DNA from 2 places in the Paenarthrobacter sp. JL.01a genome. Region 1 is predicted to be linked to the other one. Evidence: predicted binding sites of a transcription regulator. Region 1 holds the regulator's gene; the other holds the start of a gene.
The links. The regulator LexA, encoded in region 1, represses DNA repair genes until DNA is damaged. The targets are predictions, from matches to a motif close to TCGAACANNTGTTCGA.
Positions count from the first base shown of each region.

Region 2: a site for LexA is predicted at 5,672-5,687, ahead of ruvA (Holliday junction branch migration protein RuvA). Genes of this name have one in related genera too.

Region 1 is NZ_CP104877.1:1,673,528-1,681,137, forward strand. It holds gene hflX (GTPase HflX) at 1-358, shown strand, start outside; gene N5P29_RS07970 (ATP-dependent DNA helicase) at 351-2,411, shown strand; gene lexA (transcriptional repressor LexA) at 2,416-3,159, opposite strand; gene N5P29_RS07980 (LysM peptidoglycan-binding domain-containing protein) at 3,506-3,865, shown strand; gene N5P29_RS07985 (histidinol-phosphate transaminase) at 3,945-5,063, shown strand; gene hisB (imidazoleglycerol-phosphate dehydratase HisB) at 5,111-5,737, shown strand; gene hisH (imidazole glycerol phosphate synthase subunit HisH) at 5,734-6,477, shown strand; gene N5P29_RS08000 (CG2302 family histidine operon protein) at 6,478-6,636, shown strand; gene priA (bifunctional 1-(5-phosphoribosyl)-5-((5-phosphoribosylamino)methylideneamino)imidazole-4-carboxamide isomerase/phosphoribosylanthranilate isomerase PriA) at 6,683-7,426, shown strand; gene N5P29_RS08010 (SseB family protein) at 7,426-7,610, shown strand, end outside.
Region 2 is NZ_CP104877.1:2,495,399-2,503,008, reverse strand. It holds gene N5P29_RS11760 (M3 family metallopeptidase) at 1-23, opposite strand, end outside; gene N5P29_RS11755 (CapA family protein) at 96-1,361, shown strand; gene N5P29_RS11750 (type 1 glutamine amidotransferase) at 1,366-2,136, opposite strand; gene N5P29_RS11745 (Mur ligase family protein) at 2,133-3,461, opposite strand; gene pdxT (pyridoxal 5'-phosphate synthase glutaminase subunit PdxT) at 3,563-4,264, shown strand; gene N5P29_RS11735 (YebC/PmpR family DNA-binding transcriptional regulator) at 4,268-5,023, shown strand; gene ruvC (crossover junction endodeoxyribonuclease RuvC) at 5,068-5,646, shown strand; gene ruvA (Holliday junction branch migration protein RuvA) at 5,748-6,392, shown strand; gene ruvB (Holliday junction branch migration DNA helicase RuvB) at 6,385-7,461, shown strand; gene yajC (preprotein translocase subunit YajC) at 7,607-7,610, shown strand, end outside.

The sequences.
Region 1 (7,610 bases):
CTTTTCCGAGGTGGATGCACGCAAGGTTCCCGAAATCATCGTCCTGAACAAGGTTGATGTGGCAGACCCCTTCGTGGTTGAGCGCCTCAAGCAGAAAGAACCCCGTCACGCCGTGGTTTCCACCCGTACGGGCGAGGGAATCGCTGAACTGCTGGAGGACATCAGCCAGTCCATTCCGCGCCCGGGTGTGCGGCTTGAGCTGCTGATTCCCTACGATCGCGGCGAGCTGATCAGCAAGCTGCACAGCTCCGATTCGGAAATCCTAAGCATTGACCACGAGGAACACGGCACACGCATCGTGGTCATGGTCCGTGAAGGACTGGCAGCCGAACTGGAGTCATTCGTCAGCAATGGTTGAGAAGGTGGCGGCGGACGCCGTCGAGTCGGTGGGGGAGAAGACCACCCTCGAACTGTTGGACCGGGCTGTGGCCGGCATGGGCGGGCAAAGCCGTGCCGGCCAGCACGAAATGGCCAAGCACGTAACCCGGGCCATCGAAAACGGGGAGCATCTGCTGGTCCAGGCGGGAACGGGAACAGGTAAGTCTCTGGCTTACCTGATTCCGTTGATCGCACATTCCATGGACAGCGACAAACCGACGCTCGTGTCCACCGCCACCTTGGCTCTCCAGACCCAGATTGTCGGCAGGGACCTGCCGCGGTTGCTGGAGACCATCAACCCCGCACTCGAGCGGCCGGTCAACGTGGCGCTCGTGAAGGGCCGTGCCAACTACGTCTGCCTGCAGAAGCTCGAGGGTGGCTTTCCCAGTGAAGAGCCGTCGGAAGGCCAACTGTTCTCCCTGGGCGAGGACACCAGTGTTCCGCACTTCGCGGCGTCCATGGGAGGACCGCAATCACAGCTTGGCAAGGAAGTAGTCCGCCTTCGTGAATGGGCTGAGAAGACTGCCACGGGCGACCGCGATGAACTGATGCCCGGCGTCACGGACCGGGCCTGGCGACAGGTGTCTGTGACGTCCATGGAGTGCCTGGGGGCCCAGAAATGCCCACTCGCGGAGGAGTGCTTCAGCGAGCTGGCCCGGGCCCGGGCCGCTGAGGCCGACGTCGTTGTCACCAACCACGCCATGCTTGCCGTCAGCGCCTTCGAGGGCTTGGCCGTCCTGCCTGAATACGATGTCGTGGTGGTTGACGAAGCCCACGAACTGCAGGACCGCGTGACCGGTGCGGTGTCAGGGCAGTTGTCAGTGGCCATGGTCCATGCGGCTGCCTCCAGTGCACGGAAACACACGGCCATTACGGTCGATGCCCTCAACGCAGCTGCCGATCGCCTTGATATGGCCATCGCCGGGGTCCCGAACGGCCTGTTGCCCAACGGACTGAACGACGAACAGCTCGACTGCCTGGACCAACTGCGCGATGCCACACGTGCTGCTCTGTCCGATTCGAAGACAGATTCCTCGAATGCCGCAGACGGCGGCAGGCAGCTGGCGCGGTCCCGGCTCATGCTCATCCTCGAGCTGTGCGAGCGGATGCTCGCGGCCAAGGAGAACCGGGAAGTAGTTTGGTTTTCCCGTAACAGCACCTTTGATCCCCAACAGGGATACTCGCAGCCTGACGAGACCGCGCCGGCGCTGATCAACATCGCCCCGCTGAGCGTCGCCGGCCGGTTGCGCGAAGGCTTGTTCGCCGACCACACGGTGGTGCTGACTTCGGCCACGCTGGCCATTGGCTCGGCTTTTGAACCCGCCGCCGGGGGTCTTGGCCTGATTGGTGACGGCGCCCCCAGCTGGACAGGTATCGACGTCGGTTCGCCGTTCGATTACCCCAAGCAAGGGGTGCTGTACGTAGCGAAGCATCTTCCCAAACCCGGCCGCGGAACATCCCCTGAGGCCCTGGATGAGCTGGAAGACCTGATCCGGGCATCGGGCGGTGGAGCGCTGTGCCTGTTCTCATCACGGCGGGCATCCGAAGAGGCAGCAGAAGCCATGCGGCTGCGCCTTGATGTGGACATCCTCTGCCAGGGCGAGTCCACCATGGCGGCCCTGGTCAAGCAGTTCGCCGATGAGCCGGACACATGCCTCTTCGGAACCATGTCCCTGTGGCAGGGAGTGGACGTGCCAGGCGGTTCATGCCGCCTGGTGGTCATCGACCGGATTCCGTTCCCGCGGCCCGATGACCCCCTCATGACTGCCCGCTCCCGTGCGGTGGCGCAGTCCGGCGGCAACGGATTCATGGCGGTTTCGGCCACCCACGCTGCCACCCGGCTGGCGCAGGGCGCGGGGCGCCTGATCCGTTCAACGGGGGACAAGGGGGTAGTGGCCGTCCTGGATTCACGGCTCTCGACAGAACGCTATGGAGGGTTCCTGCGGGCCGCTCTGCCGCCCTTCTGGGCCACGACGGACCGTTCGGTGGTACGCGGCGTCCTGGAGCGCCTGGGATCCGCCCGGAAGGCCTGAGAGGCTAGATGGAGCGAAGTACGGACACGACCTTGCCCATGATGGTTGCCTGGTCGCCGAGGATGGGTTCGTACTGGGTGTTCTGGGGCAGCAGCCAGGTGTGTCCGTCCCGCTGACGGAACGTTTTCACGGTGGCTTCATCATCGAGCAGCGCCGCCACGATGTCGCCGTTGATGGCGTCGTTCTGACGGCGGACAACCACCCAGTCACCGTCGCAGATGGCGGCATCGATCATGGAGTCTCCGGCGACCTTGAGCATGAAGAGCTCACCGTGTCCCACGAGCTGCCTGGGCAGCGGGAGCACGTCCTCAACGGTCTGGTCGGCTAGGATCGGCCCACCTGCTGCAATGCGGCCGACCAGCGGAACCATGGCGGTGTCGCTGGCGCTTGCCAGTTCGGTGACGGCCATCCCGCCGGCGCTTCGCAGCGTTGCCGGAGCCTCGACGCCCGGGATCGGGCCGCCGTCGAGGGTCAGGGGCATCAGCACCTCCATGGCGCGGGGTCGTTTGGGGTCCCTGCGGAGGTAGCCAAGTTTTTCCAGCTGTGACAGTTGGTGAGTCACGCTGGACAGGCTGGCCAGTCCCACGGTGTCCCCAATTTCGCGCATGCTGGGCGGATAGCCGTTGTCATTGACTGAGCGCTGGATGGTCTCCAGGATCTTCTTCTGACGTACGGTCAGGCTCTTGGGAGTCTTTTGGGGCTGTTGGCTTCGCAGGGGTGCCCCGCCGCCTGTGGCTTTTGCTGCCATGTTCGCCAATGCCTTTCCTTCCGCCCCGAAGAGAGCCGGGGATGCAGGGCCTGGAAAAAATGTCAGACCCTCCTGTTCCACTGAAACAGTGCTGTTTCTTCACTCAAACGTAGGGCAGGCACAGGCGTTTATCAAACATTTGTTCTAGCGAGTCTCGACACCGTTCGTTGATAAGTGCTAAAAATGTCATAGCAAGGTTCGAATATGTGTTCTATAAACCTCGCGCTGATGGTGGATGTTCGAACAAGCCGTTCGAACATCCGGCGTCGCCGGGAGGAACACAAAGAATTGGCAGCGCTGCTCCGGGGCCTCCGGAGCGGCGCAATAGCTCAGAAGGGCTCAGCTCATGTCCGCAATCACTTCGTTCGCTGATTTCCGTACCGCACCGGCGCCCGCACGTCTTCGCCTCACCCGCCGGGGCCGCATGGTCTTCTTCGGAATCCCTGCCATGCTCCTGGTGGCTGCGCTCCTTAGCCTCGCCGGGGTTATCACCTCGCCAGCCAAGGCATCGGACTCCCAGGTGCAGTTGCAGCCGCCCGTTGCAGTGTCCGTGACAGTGCAGCCCGGCCAGTCGCTGTGGGGTATTGCCGGTGCTGCCGCTCCGGAGCGGGACCCACGCGAAGTCATTGCCGAAATCATCCAGCTGAACGACCTCCGCGGTGGCCGGATCCTGCCGGGGCAGCAGTTGTTCGTACCGGCCCACTGATGCCCGCAATACTTGTGTCTTTGCTCCGCCCGTACGTCACAGTTACTCGGCAGTCGCAGTGGCCCCTTAAACTGTTGTAGTGAGTGAGCAGCTTGAGCGACTTGACCGACTTCCCCTCCGGACCAACCTGCGTGGATTGAGCCCCTACGGCGCACCGCAGCTCGATGTCCCCGTACTGCTCAATGTCAACGAAAACACCCATGGGGTCCCTGCCGATGTGCAGGCGGCCATTACAGAGGCAGTAGCAGCCGCCGCCACTGGCTTGAACCGCTACCCCGACCGCGAGTTCACCGACCTTCGGGTAGCCCTGGCGGAGTATCTCGGCCACGGCCTTTCTGCGGACAACATCTGGGCTGCCAACGGCTCCAACGAAGTCCTGCAACAAATTCTCCAGGCATTCGGCGGCCCGGGGCGCAAAGCCCTTGGTTTCCCTCCCACGTACTCCATGTACCCGCTGCTCGCCAGCGGAACGGACACTGAGTACGTCCGTGGCGTTCGTGCCGACGACTACGGACTGGATGCGCAGTCGGCAGCCCAACAGGTCCGTGAGACCGAGGCCAACATCGTCTTCCTGTGCTCGCCGAACAATCCAACGGGCACAGGTTTGACCCTGGATGTGGTTGAGGCTGTGTACGAAGCCGGCGAAGCAAGCCAGGCCATCGTGATCGTGGATGAGGCCTACCACGAGTTCGCCCACGACAACACTCCCAGTGCCCTGACCCTCCTGCCCGGGCGCGAGCGTTTGATCGTCTCCCGCACCATGAGCAAGGCGTTCGCCTTGGCTGGAGCACGGCTTGGCTACATGGCTGCGGCCCCGGAGGTGACAGACGCGATCCGGCTGGTACGACTCCCGTACCACCTCTCGGCCATCACCCAGGCCACCGCCCTCGCGGCGTTGACGCACCGCGAAGCCCTTATGGCCGACGTCGAAGACATCAAGGTCCAGCGGGATCGCATCGTGACCGAACTTATCCGCATGGGACTCAAGCCCGCGGCGTCGGACTCCAACTACGTCTTTTTCGGCGGGCTGGAGGATCCCCACACGATTTGGCAGGGCCTGCTCGATGCCGGCGTGCTGATCCGCGATGTCGGCATCCCCGGGCACTTGCGCGTCACGGCCGGAACCGAGCCGGAAACCACTGCCTTCCTGGAGGCGCTGGAAGCCCTCCTGGGCGGCGCGGTTTCCCAGCGCGTCTAAACTTGTCAATAGACCAATCCATCCTCCCTGTAGAAGGACGTTCCCCAATGAGCGAAACCGGCGCTACGCCGTCCGCTGCCCGCACTGCCCGCATGGAGCGCACCACCAGCGAGTCCTCCGTGCTAGTGGAAATCAACCTGGATGGCTCCGGCATTTCGGACATCAGCACCTCAGTACCCTTCTACGACCACATGCTGACCGCCCTGTGCAAGCACTCGCTGATCGACATGACCGTCAAGGCTACCGGTGACACCCACATCGATGCCCACCACACCGTGGAAGACGTCGCTATTACCTTTGGCGAGGTCCTGCGTACGGCTTTGGGCAACAAGGCCGGCATCCGTCGCTTCGGCGAAGCCACCGTGCCGCTGGATGAGGCCTTGGCGCACGCCGTCGTGGATGTTTCCGGCCGCCCCTACCTGGTCCACGGCGGTGAGCCCGCCGGGCAGGAGTACCACCTCATCGGCGGGCACTTCACAGGTTCACTGACACGGCACGTTTTCGAGGCGATTACTTTGCACGCTGGGATTTGCCTGCACATGAACGTTATCGCGGGCCGCGATCCGCACCACATTGTCGAAGCCCAGTTCAAGGCGTTCGCGCGTGCACTCCGCGCGGCTGTTGAGTCCGATCCCCGTGTTGAGGGTATCCCGTCCACCAAGGGGGCCCTGTGAGCGGCCAGTTTTTGAAAGACGGAGCAGTGGCCGACGCCACCGCTTCGGTGAAGCCTGAGTCACCGGAGGGCAAGCCGACGGTGACGGTTTTGGATTACGGATCCGGCAACGTCCGTTCCGCCGTCCGCGCCCTCGAAAGGGCAGGGGCGCACGTACTGCTCAGCTCCAAGCCGGAGGACGTGCTCAACGCCGACGGGCTGGTTGTTCCCGGAGTCGGTGCCTACGAGACCGTGATGAAGGAGCTCAAAGCCGTTGATGCCATTCGGATGATTGGCCGCCGTGTTGCCGGTGGGCGTCCGGTGCTGGCTATCTGCGTGGGTTTGCAGGTTCTCTTCGAAGCCGGTGTCGAGCACGGCACCGAGTCCGAAGGCATGGCTGAATGGCCCGGCAAGGTGGAGCTGCTTCCGGCTCCCGTGGTGCCGCACATGGGCTGGAACACTGTGGACGTCCCAGAAGGTTCCAAACTCTTCGCAGGGGTCGAGCAGGAACGTTTCTACTTCGTGCACTCGTATGGGGTGCAGGAGTGGAACTTCGACGTTGTCCAGCCCCGCATGGCGCCTCCGATGGTTACCTGGTCCGAGCACGGCGCACGGTTCATTGCCGCCGTCGAGAATGGTCCACTCTGCGCTACCCAGTTCCACCCCGAGAAATCAGGGGATGCCGGAGCAAGGCTCCTGCGCAACTGGGTCGAGGGCCTGCGGAAGCCCGCTCCGGAATCGTCCGGGAGCGGTGCTGCCTGAATGTGGTCTGTAGTCCTTATGGGCCTGGCGGGACTGTTGGTGGGTGGGGGAGTCTCCTTCCATCAACAGAAGAAGCCCCGCTGGGTTTCCATTTCTTTTTACATGCTGGCCGGGATGTCCCTGCTGGCTGCCTACCTCCTGACACTTCCCGCCAACTGAATCGCGGCGTGGTACGCCGGCGAACCCTCACACTGCAAGGACCCTCATGACCACCTCCTCCCAGTCCGTCCTGGAACTCCTGCCTGCCGTCGATATTGTCGACGGCCAGGCGGTGCGCCTCCTGCAAGGAGAGGCAGGCTCGGAAACCAGCTATGGAACTCCCCTCGAGGCAGCCCTCAACTGGCAGAATGCCGGGGCGGAGTGGGTTCACATGGTTGACTTGGACGCTGCTTTCGGCCGGGGAAACAACGCCGCGCTCATCAGCGAGGTTGTCTCGCAGCTCAACGTCAAAGTTGAGCTGTCCGGCGGCCTGCGGGATGACGCATCCCTTGAGCGTGCCCTCGAACTGGGCGTTGCGCGGGTGAACCTCGGTACGGCTGCATTGGAGAACCCGGACTGGACCAAGCGGGCGATCGAGCGTTTTGGTGACCAGATCGCCGTCGGGCTTGATGTCCGGGGTACCACCCTTGCCGGCCGCGGCTGGACGAAGGAGGGCGGGGACCTGTGGGAGGTGCTGGCCCGGCTCGAGGACGCAGGGTGTGCCCGTTACGTTGTGACGGATGTGACCAAGGACGGCACCTTGCAGGGCCCCAACGTGGATCTGCTGCGCCAGATGGTGGAGAAGACCGGCAAGCCGGTTGTGGCTTCGGGCGGTATCTCCAGCCTGGAGGACCTCCGGGTCCTGCGCGAACTGGTGCCGCTCGGTGTTGAGGGTGCGATTGTTGGCAAGGCTCTGTATGCCGGCGCCTTCACCTTGCCCGAAGCCCTGGACGTGGCCGGCCGCCGCTGATGGGCCGCCATTCAGCTGAATCGGAATCCAACCAGCGGGAATCAAACCAGCCGGAATCCAGCCGGCCGGAAAAGCGTGAACTGCCCGGTCACATTGCGGCCGCGTTGGCCGGCGCGGGCGGGGCGACGGACTCGGCGGGTCAGCCGTGGGCCGGACGCAGCCTGGCCGGTGACGACGCCAGGAT
Region 2 (7,610 bases), 820 kb from region 1:
GGGCTAAGCAGGGGATTGGTCATGAAGTGACTCTTTCACGTAGGGATCGTGTCCTCAAGGGCGGCACGCCTGGTTCCGCCCGTGTTCACCGTAGGATGAAAAGCATGGGGAAGATCACATCTGGTACCGGATGGCAGCGGTCGCAACGGGCAGCGCTGCCGACACTCGCACTGGTCGTGGCCATGACCCTGGGCGCCTGCGGGGTCATCGCTGAGAACAACGATCCCAGGCCAAGCACGGCGGCATCGGCTCCGGCAGGCGGGTCACCTTCACCAACACGTACTCCCGCCCCCAACCCGACCCCAGGGATGGGGCCGGCCTGTCCGGAACTGCGTTGCACTACGGTTACCGTGACTGGCGACATGCTGGTCCACACGCAGTTGTGGCAGCAGGCACGGGCCGATGCAGCTGCGGCCGGCCAGCCCGGCTATACCTTTGTTCCGCTTCTCGAAGGGCAGCGGCGCTACATCAGGAACAGTGACCTGGCCATCTGCCATCAGGAGACTCCGGTGGCGACGCCGGAGGGACCTTTCTCGGCTTACCCCTCCTTCAATGTGCCGCCACAAATCGTCACGGCCTCCAAAGACATCGGCTACCAAGCCTGCACCACCGCGAGCAACCACACTATTGACCGGGGCACCGAGGGGCTCCTCAGAACCTTGGATGCCCTCGATGCCGCCGGCCTGAAGCACACCGGCTCCTACCGGACGGAGGCGGCATCGGAGGAAATCCTGATGCTGCAGACGGACGCCGCAAAGGTGGCAGTCATCGAAGGAACCTACGGGCATAACGGGCAGATCCCGGAATACCCCTGGCTGGTGGACGAATTGGACCCGGCAACAATGATCGCCAAGGCAACCCGCGCCAGGGAACTTGGTGCGGACATTGTCCTGGGAGTGATGCACGCAGGAGATGAATATGCCAGCGAGCCCAATGCCCAGCAGCAGGAGGTCGCCCATGCCCTCGTGGACAGTGGCCAGTTCACCATGATCTACGGACACCACACCCATTCGGTCCTGCCCATCGAAAACTACAAAGGCACCTGGATCGTCTACGGACTGGGAAACGGCATCACGGAACTGTCGCCATGGTACGTGGTCAACAATGAAGGACTGCTGGTCAGGGCGCAGTTCAGCCAAAATGCCGCCGGTACTTGGACTGCCTCGGACCTGGCGTGGGCCCCCTCGGTGATTGTCCGTGATCCCTACCGGTGGTGTTCGGTGGCCAGCGATGCACCGCAGGGCGTGTGTGCCACGCCCGCGGCCGACGCCGAAACCCACCAAAGAACCAAAACCGTGGTTGAGTCCATGGGAGCCGCGACGGCCGGTGCCCACGAACTGCTGATCACCAAGGAGAAGTGAAACCCTACCGTGGGCGGCGCGCGGCGTGTTCGCGCGCGAGGCGGGCGTAGTCGTCGTCGGGCGTTCCCGGCACGAAGGTTCCGAACTTGCGTTCTGCTGCCGTGCGGATCAGGAAGTCCGCGATGGCCGGGTTCTTCGGCAGCAGCGAGCCGTGAAGGTAGCTGGCCACAACATTGTTGTACCGGGCGCCCTCGTGGCCATCTTTGCTGTTGTTGCCCGCGCCCTTGGTGACGGTCCCCAGAGGCTCGACGCCGGGACCCAAGGTGGTCTGTCCGCTGTGGTTCTCGTAACCCATGATGTCGCCGAACTCGGCCGATTTCATGATCACGTTGCCGATCAGGCGTTCGTCAGTGCCCTGGGTTTCAACATCCAGGATTCCAATGCCGGGGATGGTGGGTCCCGAGCTGGTCTTGAAGAACTTGCCGAAGAGTTGGTACAGGCCGCAGATCACCAGCATGGGCGCGCCGTTGTCGGCAAGCTCCCGCAATTGCTCCGCGCGGGCCTGGAGGTCGTCCTGGATGACCAGCTGGCCGCTGTCCTGGCCGCCGCCACCAACGATGATGTCAACGTCCTCCGGGAAATCATCGCCTACGTTGTACTCCAGCAGTTCCGGGGTATAGCCGTGCCATTTGATGCGCTGCTTGAGGACCAGGGCGTTGCCCCAGTCGCCATAGATGTTCATTTCCCGTGGGTACAGCTGGAGCACGCGGATGGTGCCCTTGCCGGGCTGCGAAGCCTGGCCAGGTGCGGCCTGGGGCTGGGTTTCCGAGGTCATGAGACCACCTCAACTATGGTGATTTTGGCGAGTTCGCGGCGAATGGCGAGCATTGATGTGTAGGTGCAGAAAATGCGCTTGGGCTTGCCCCGCGAACCGTCGATGAAGGTACGCAAGGCGGCTGTGATGTCGGGTTCAACCGTGCCGAACGGAACGTCGTCGTACTGGAGGCGCAGGGCCATGTCGTAAGCGCGGACCCCGGTGAGGACTTCGACACCGCCTTCGCGGAGCGACTCGAATTCGACGTCCCACAGCCACGACATGTCCCGGCCGTCAGCGTAGTTGTCATTAATGGCGATCATGGTCGCGTAGCCGCCGGCAGGGAAGGACTTCAAGCCCAGACGGAATCCGCTGGGGTTCTTCACCAGCACCAGTTCGAGCGGTTGGCCGTCCACTGTCAGGCTTTCGCCGCGACCGAAGGCCGGTGCCACGTTACCGAGTGCTTTGACGAGCCTGGGCGTGTCCACGGGGCCGGTCCCCAAAACCGCCCGGGTCAGCGACAAAGCGGCGGCGGCGTTGAAGATGTTGTAGACCCCGCGCAGCTTCATGGTGGTGGTGACGGTCTTGCCGTCGAACTCGAAGTCGGCGTCCTGGGCACCTACCCGGCGAAGTACGACGTCGGCATCCGGCAAGTCGACTGCCTCGCCGGGCGCTGCGGCCACCGACGTTCCTGACGGTGAAGGGCCGCTGCCGGAGCGCATCTCGTCATCGTTGGGAAAGGTGCTGCGAAGTGATTCGTCCAGGCCGAAGTAGCGGACGCTGGGGTGATACACGGCGTCGAGGCTGTTGATGGTGTTGGCGATTCGCGCAACGCGCGGATCCTCGCGGTTCAGGACCACCGTATCCGTCGTCCTGGAGGCGATGTGTTCAAGGAGGCGGGCAGTCTTGTCGATTTCGCCGAAGCGGTCCAACTGGTCGCGCAGGACATTGAGCAGGAGGCTGAACCGGGGAGGAACCTTGTTCACGAAATGCACGGCGTGGGCTTCATCCAGTTCAAGGACTGCGATGTCGGCATCGAGCTTGCCCCGCCAGTCGACCTCGCCCAGCAATGATGCTGCCACCCCCCTGGTGAAGTTGCTGCCGGTGCGGTTGGTGAAGACCTTCAGGCCTTGGCTTTCCAGCAGTTCCACCACCATCTTGGTGGTGGTGGTCTTGCCGTTGGTGCCGCTGACGACGGCTACGCCGTGGGGCAATGACGCCAGCGTGCGCTGCATGAAACGGGGATCAATTTTCTCGACCACCAGGCCGGGGAACGCCGACCCTCCGCCCCGAAGCCGGGACAGTGTGCGGACCAGCTTGCCGAGGGGGACGCTGTAGGAAAGCATGCTCTGTAATATATCCCAGTCGCGGCATGGAACCCGGGTCGCAGCAGTGCCAGGCTGCTTCCCGGCACTGCCCGAAGCGTCGGGGCCACTATGATGGATCAATGACCAACCCCCTTTCCGACGCTTCATCACGCGTGGGCGCAGGCCTCCGGATCGGCGTTCTGGCACTCCAGGGCGATTTCCGTGAGCACATCCACGCCGTCGAGTCCGCGGGAGCAACAGGTGTGGGCATCCGCCGGCCCTCCGAGCTGGATGACATCGACGGCCTGATCATCCCCGGTGGCGAATCCACCACCATTGACAAACTGTCCCGGATCTTCGAAGTCCGCGAACCGATCCAGCAGCGGATCGCGGAGGGACTTCCCGTGTACGGCTCTTGTGCAGGGATGATCCTCCTTGCCAATGAGATTGCCGACCCCGCCACCGACCTCAAGGGAAACCCGCAGCAGACCTTCGGTGGCCTGGATATCACTGTTCGCCGCAACGCCTTCGGCCGCCAGCGCGAGTCCTTCGAAACGGACCTCGATTTCAAGGGGCTGGACTTCAGTGCCGGACAGGACGGCGTGGACCCCGTTCACGCAGTATTCATCCGCGGACCCTGGGTTGAGCGCGTGGGAGAGGGCGTGGACGTACTGGCCCAAGTCGATCCCGACCACGCCAGCCACACCGCCGCTTTGCATGGAGTGGCTAGAATTGTTGCAGTGCGCTCCGGCCGTTTGCTGGCCACCTCCTTCCATCCGGAAGTGACAGGGGAGAAGCGTGTGCATGAACTCTTTATTCGAATGATCAGAGGAGAAGCGTAAAGCATGTCAGGCCACTCCAAATGGGCGACCACCAAGCACAAAAAAGCCATCATTGACAGCAGGCGTGCAAAGTCGTTCGCAAAACTGATCAAGAACATCGAAGTTGCTGCCCGTATGGGTGGACCCGACCTGGCCGGCAACCCGGGCCTGGAACTCGCCGTCACCAAGGCAAAGAAGACTTCTGTCCCCAACGACAACATCGACCGTGCCATCAAGCGCGGCGCCGGCCTCACCGGTGAAGTCGTGGACTACACCGAGATCATGTACGAAGCCCGTGGCCCCCAGGGCTCGGCTTTGCTGATCGAGTGCCTTACCGACAACAAGAACCGGGCGGCCTCCGAAGTCCGCCTGGCCATCTCCCGCAACGGCGGAACCATCGCCGATCCGGGCTCGGTCAGCTACCTGTTCGCCCGCAAGGGGGTCGTGGTTCTGCCGAAGAACGGCCTCAGCGAAGACGACATCCTCATGGCCGTCCTGGACGCAGGTGCTGAGGAAGTCAAGGACAGTGGCGAGAACTGGGAAATCCACTCGGAGCCCTCTGATCTCCAAGCCATCCGGGATGCTCTCAAGGAAGCCGGGATCGAATACGAAACCGACGAAGCCGAATTTGTTCCGTCGATGCAGGTCGACCTCGACATTGACGGCGCGAAGAAGTTCATGAAGCTCGTCGACGCGCTCGAGGACCTGGACGATGTCCAGAACGTCTACAGCAACGCGGACTTCAGCGAGGAAGTGCAGGCTGCCCTCGACGCCGAGTAGGCGCAGCAGCATTCAGTATTGATCATCAACAGGAAGGCCCGGACTTGACTCTTCGTGTATTGGGAGTCGATCCGGGCCTTACCCGTTGCGGCATCGGTGTAGTGGACATCGAGCGGAACCGCCGTGCGACCATGGTTGCCGTTGGGGTAGTGGGTACCTCCGCCGACTTGACCCTGGACAAGCGCTTGCTGGTCATAGCCCAGGCCATCGACGAGTGGCTTGACCTGCACAAGCCGGACGTCGTCGCCGTCGAGCGTGTCTTTTCGCAGATGAACGTCAGCACTGTCATGGGCGTGGCCCAAGCCTCGGGCGTGGTGATCGCCGCCGCGGCGCGCCGGAGCATCCCGGTGGCGCTGCATACGCCCTCGGAAGTGAAAGCCGCGGTGACGGGCAGTGGCTCGGCGAACAAGGACGCCGTCACCAAGCTTGTCACCAAGATCCTGCGCCTTGACGCACCCCCGAAACCCGCGGACGCAGCAGATGCCCTCGCCCTTGCCCTGACGCACGCCTGGCGGGCCGGAAGCGGAATGGGAACAGCAGGCGGAGCTGGTGGCGGAGGCACGCTGACACCTGCCCAGAAGGCGTGGGCGGATGCCGAAGCCAAAGCGCGCCGTGCACGGTGATACCCCGCTGTCCTTGCTAGGGTATTCGTAGATATGTTCGGATAGTCAGTCCAGGCCGCAGATCCAGGTGGCAGGGCAGGCAGTATTTCAGGAGCCGGGTCTTGATCAGTTTTCTTCGTGGAACCGTAGCCCACGTTGGTTTGTCCAGCGCGGTCATCGACCTCAATGGCGTGGGCATGAGCGTGTTCGCGACGCCGCAGACCCTGAGCCACCTGAAGGTAGGGGCAGACGCCAAGCTCTTTACCTCCATGATCGTCCGCGAGGACTCCCTTACACTCTTTGGCTTCGCCGCCGACGACGAGCGGGAAGTTTTCGATGTCCTCCTCAGCGTCAGCGGGGTGGGACCGCGGCTGGCCTTGGCCGTGCTCGCTGTCCACGAACCGGAGGCCATCCGCGTTGCAGCACACACCGGAGACGGGAAGGCCTTCACGAAAGTTCCCGGCATCGGTCCCAAGGTTGCCGGCCGGATAGTCCTTGAGCTCGCTGGCAAGTTGGTTCCGCATGGCACTGGCACCGCATCCACACCGGCAACCGCCGTCAAAGCTGAGTGGAAGCCCCAGGTGGTGGCCGCCATGACCAGCCTTGGCTGGTCGGAGAAGGATGCCAACGGCAGCATCGACAAGGCCATGGCCGACTCGCCGGAATTGGTGGATGCAGGAAATGTCGCACAGATCCTCCGGGCCACGCTGCGGTGGCTGGGCCAGGACGGAGCACGCGCCGGTAACCGTGTAGGCACCCGTGGCTGAGCAGTCACTGGTCAGCGGGGGAGAGGAACCGGAAGAGCGGGTCATCGAGGCGGCCCTTCGTCCGAAGAACCTGCATGACTTTGTGGGCCAGCACCGGGTCCGCAAGCAGCTTGCGCTGGTACTTGAGGCGTCAAAAATGCGTGGCCGCAGTGCCGACCACGTGCTCATGTCCGGTCCTCCCGGTCTCGGCAAGACCACGCTGGCCATGATCATTGCGGCGGAGATGAATGCTCCGCTGAGGATCAGCAGTGGTCCGGCCATCCAGCATGCCGGAGACTTGGCCGCGATTCTGTCCTCCCTCTCCGAAGGAGAGGTTCTTTTCCTCGACGAGATCCACCGCATGTCCCGGCCGGCGGAAGAGATGCTCTACATGGCCATGGAAGACTTCCGCGTGGACATCGTGGTGGGCAAAGGGGCAGGTGCCACGGCCATTCCGCTTGAGCTGCCTCCCTTCACCCTGGTAGGAGCGACCACCCGCGCCGGCCTGCTCCCTGGTCCGCTGCGGGACCGTTTCGGTTTTACCGGCCACCTTGAGTTCTACTCCGTGGCCGAGCTTGAACTTGTCCTGCGCCGTTCCGCCGGCCTGCTGGACCTGAAGGTCAACTCGGCCGGATTCACGGAGATTGCCGGCCGCTCACGCGGAACGCCGCGTATCGCCAACCGGCTGCTTCGCCGTGTCCGTGACTGGGCGCTTGTCCACGGCATTGACCAGATCGACGCGCGGTCAGCCTCAGCTGCTTTGGACATGTACGAAGTGGACCAGCGTGGCCTTGACCGCTTGGACCGCTCTGTCCTTGAAGCGCTCATCACCAAGTTCAACGGCGGTCCGGTGGGGCTGTCCACCCTGGCGATTGCCGTGGGTGAAGAGGCAGAGACCGTCGAGACAGTGGCGGAGCCTTTCCTCGTGCGGGAAGGGCTGCTGGGCCGCACCCCGCGCGGACGCATTGCGATGGCTTCAGCCTGGACCCATCTGGGGTACGCGGTGCCGGCCGGTGTGTTCGGACAAGAGACCCTTGCATTGTTTGACGAGGACGAAAACCACGCCGAGAGCGTAGATACTGCGGGTTAACACGCTGCGTTCAGCTTTTCCCTCTAGACTGGTATGACGCTCGGCACGTTCGAGTCCTTGATCCATGCGCCAGCCTCGCGGATCTGCCAGGGACGTTGCCGTGAACCAAAACGTAAGTACAGAACGGAACTTCCCTGTGGATCCAATGA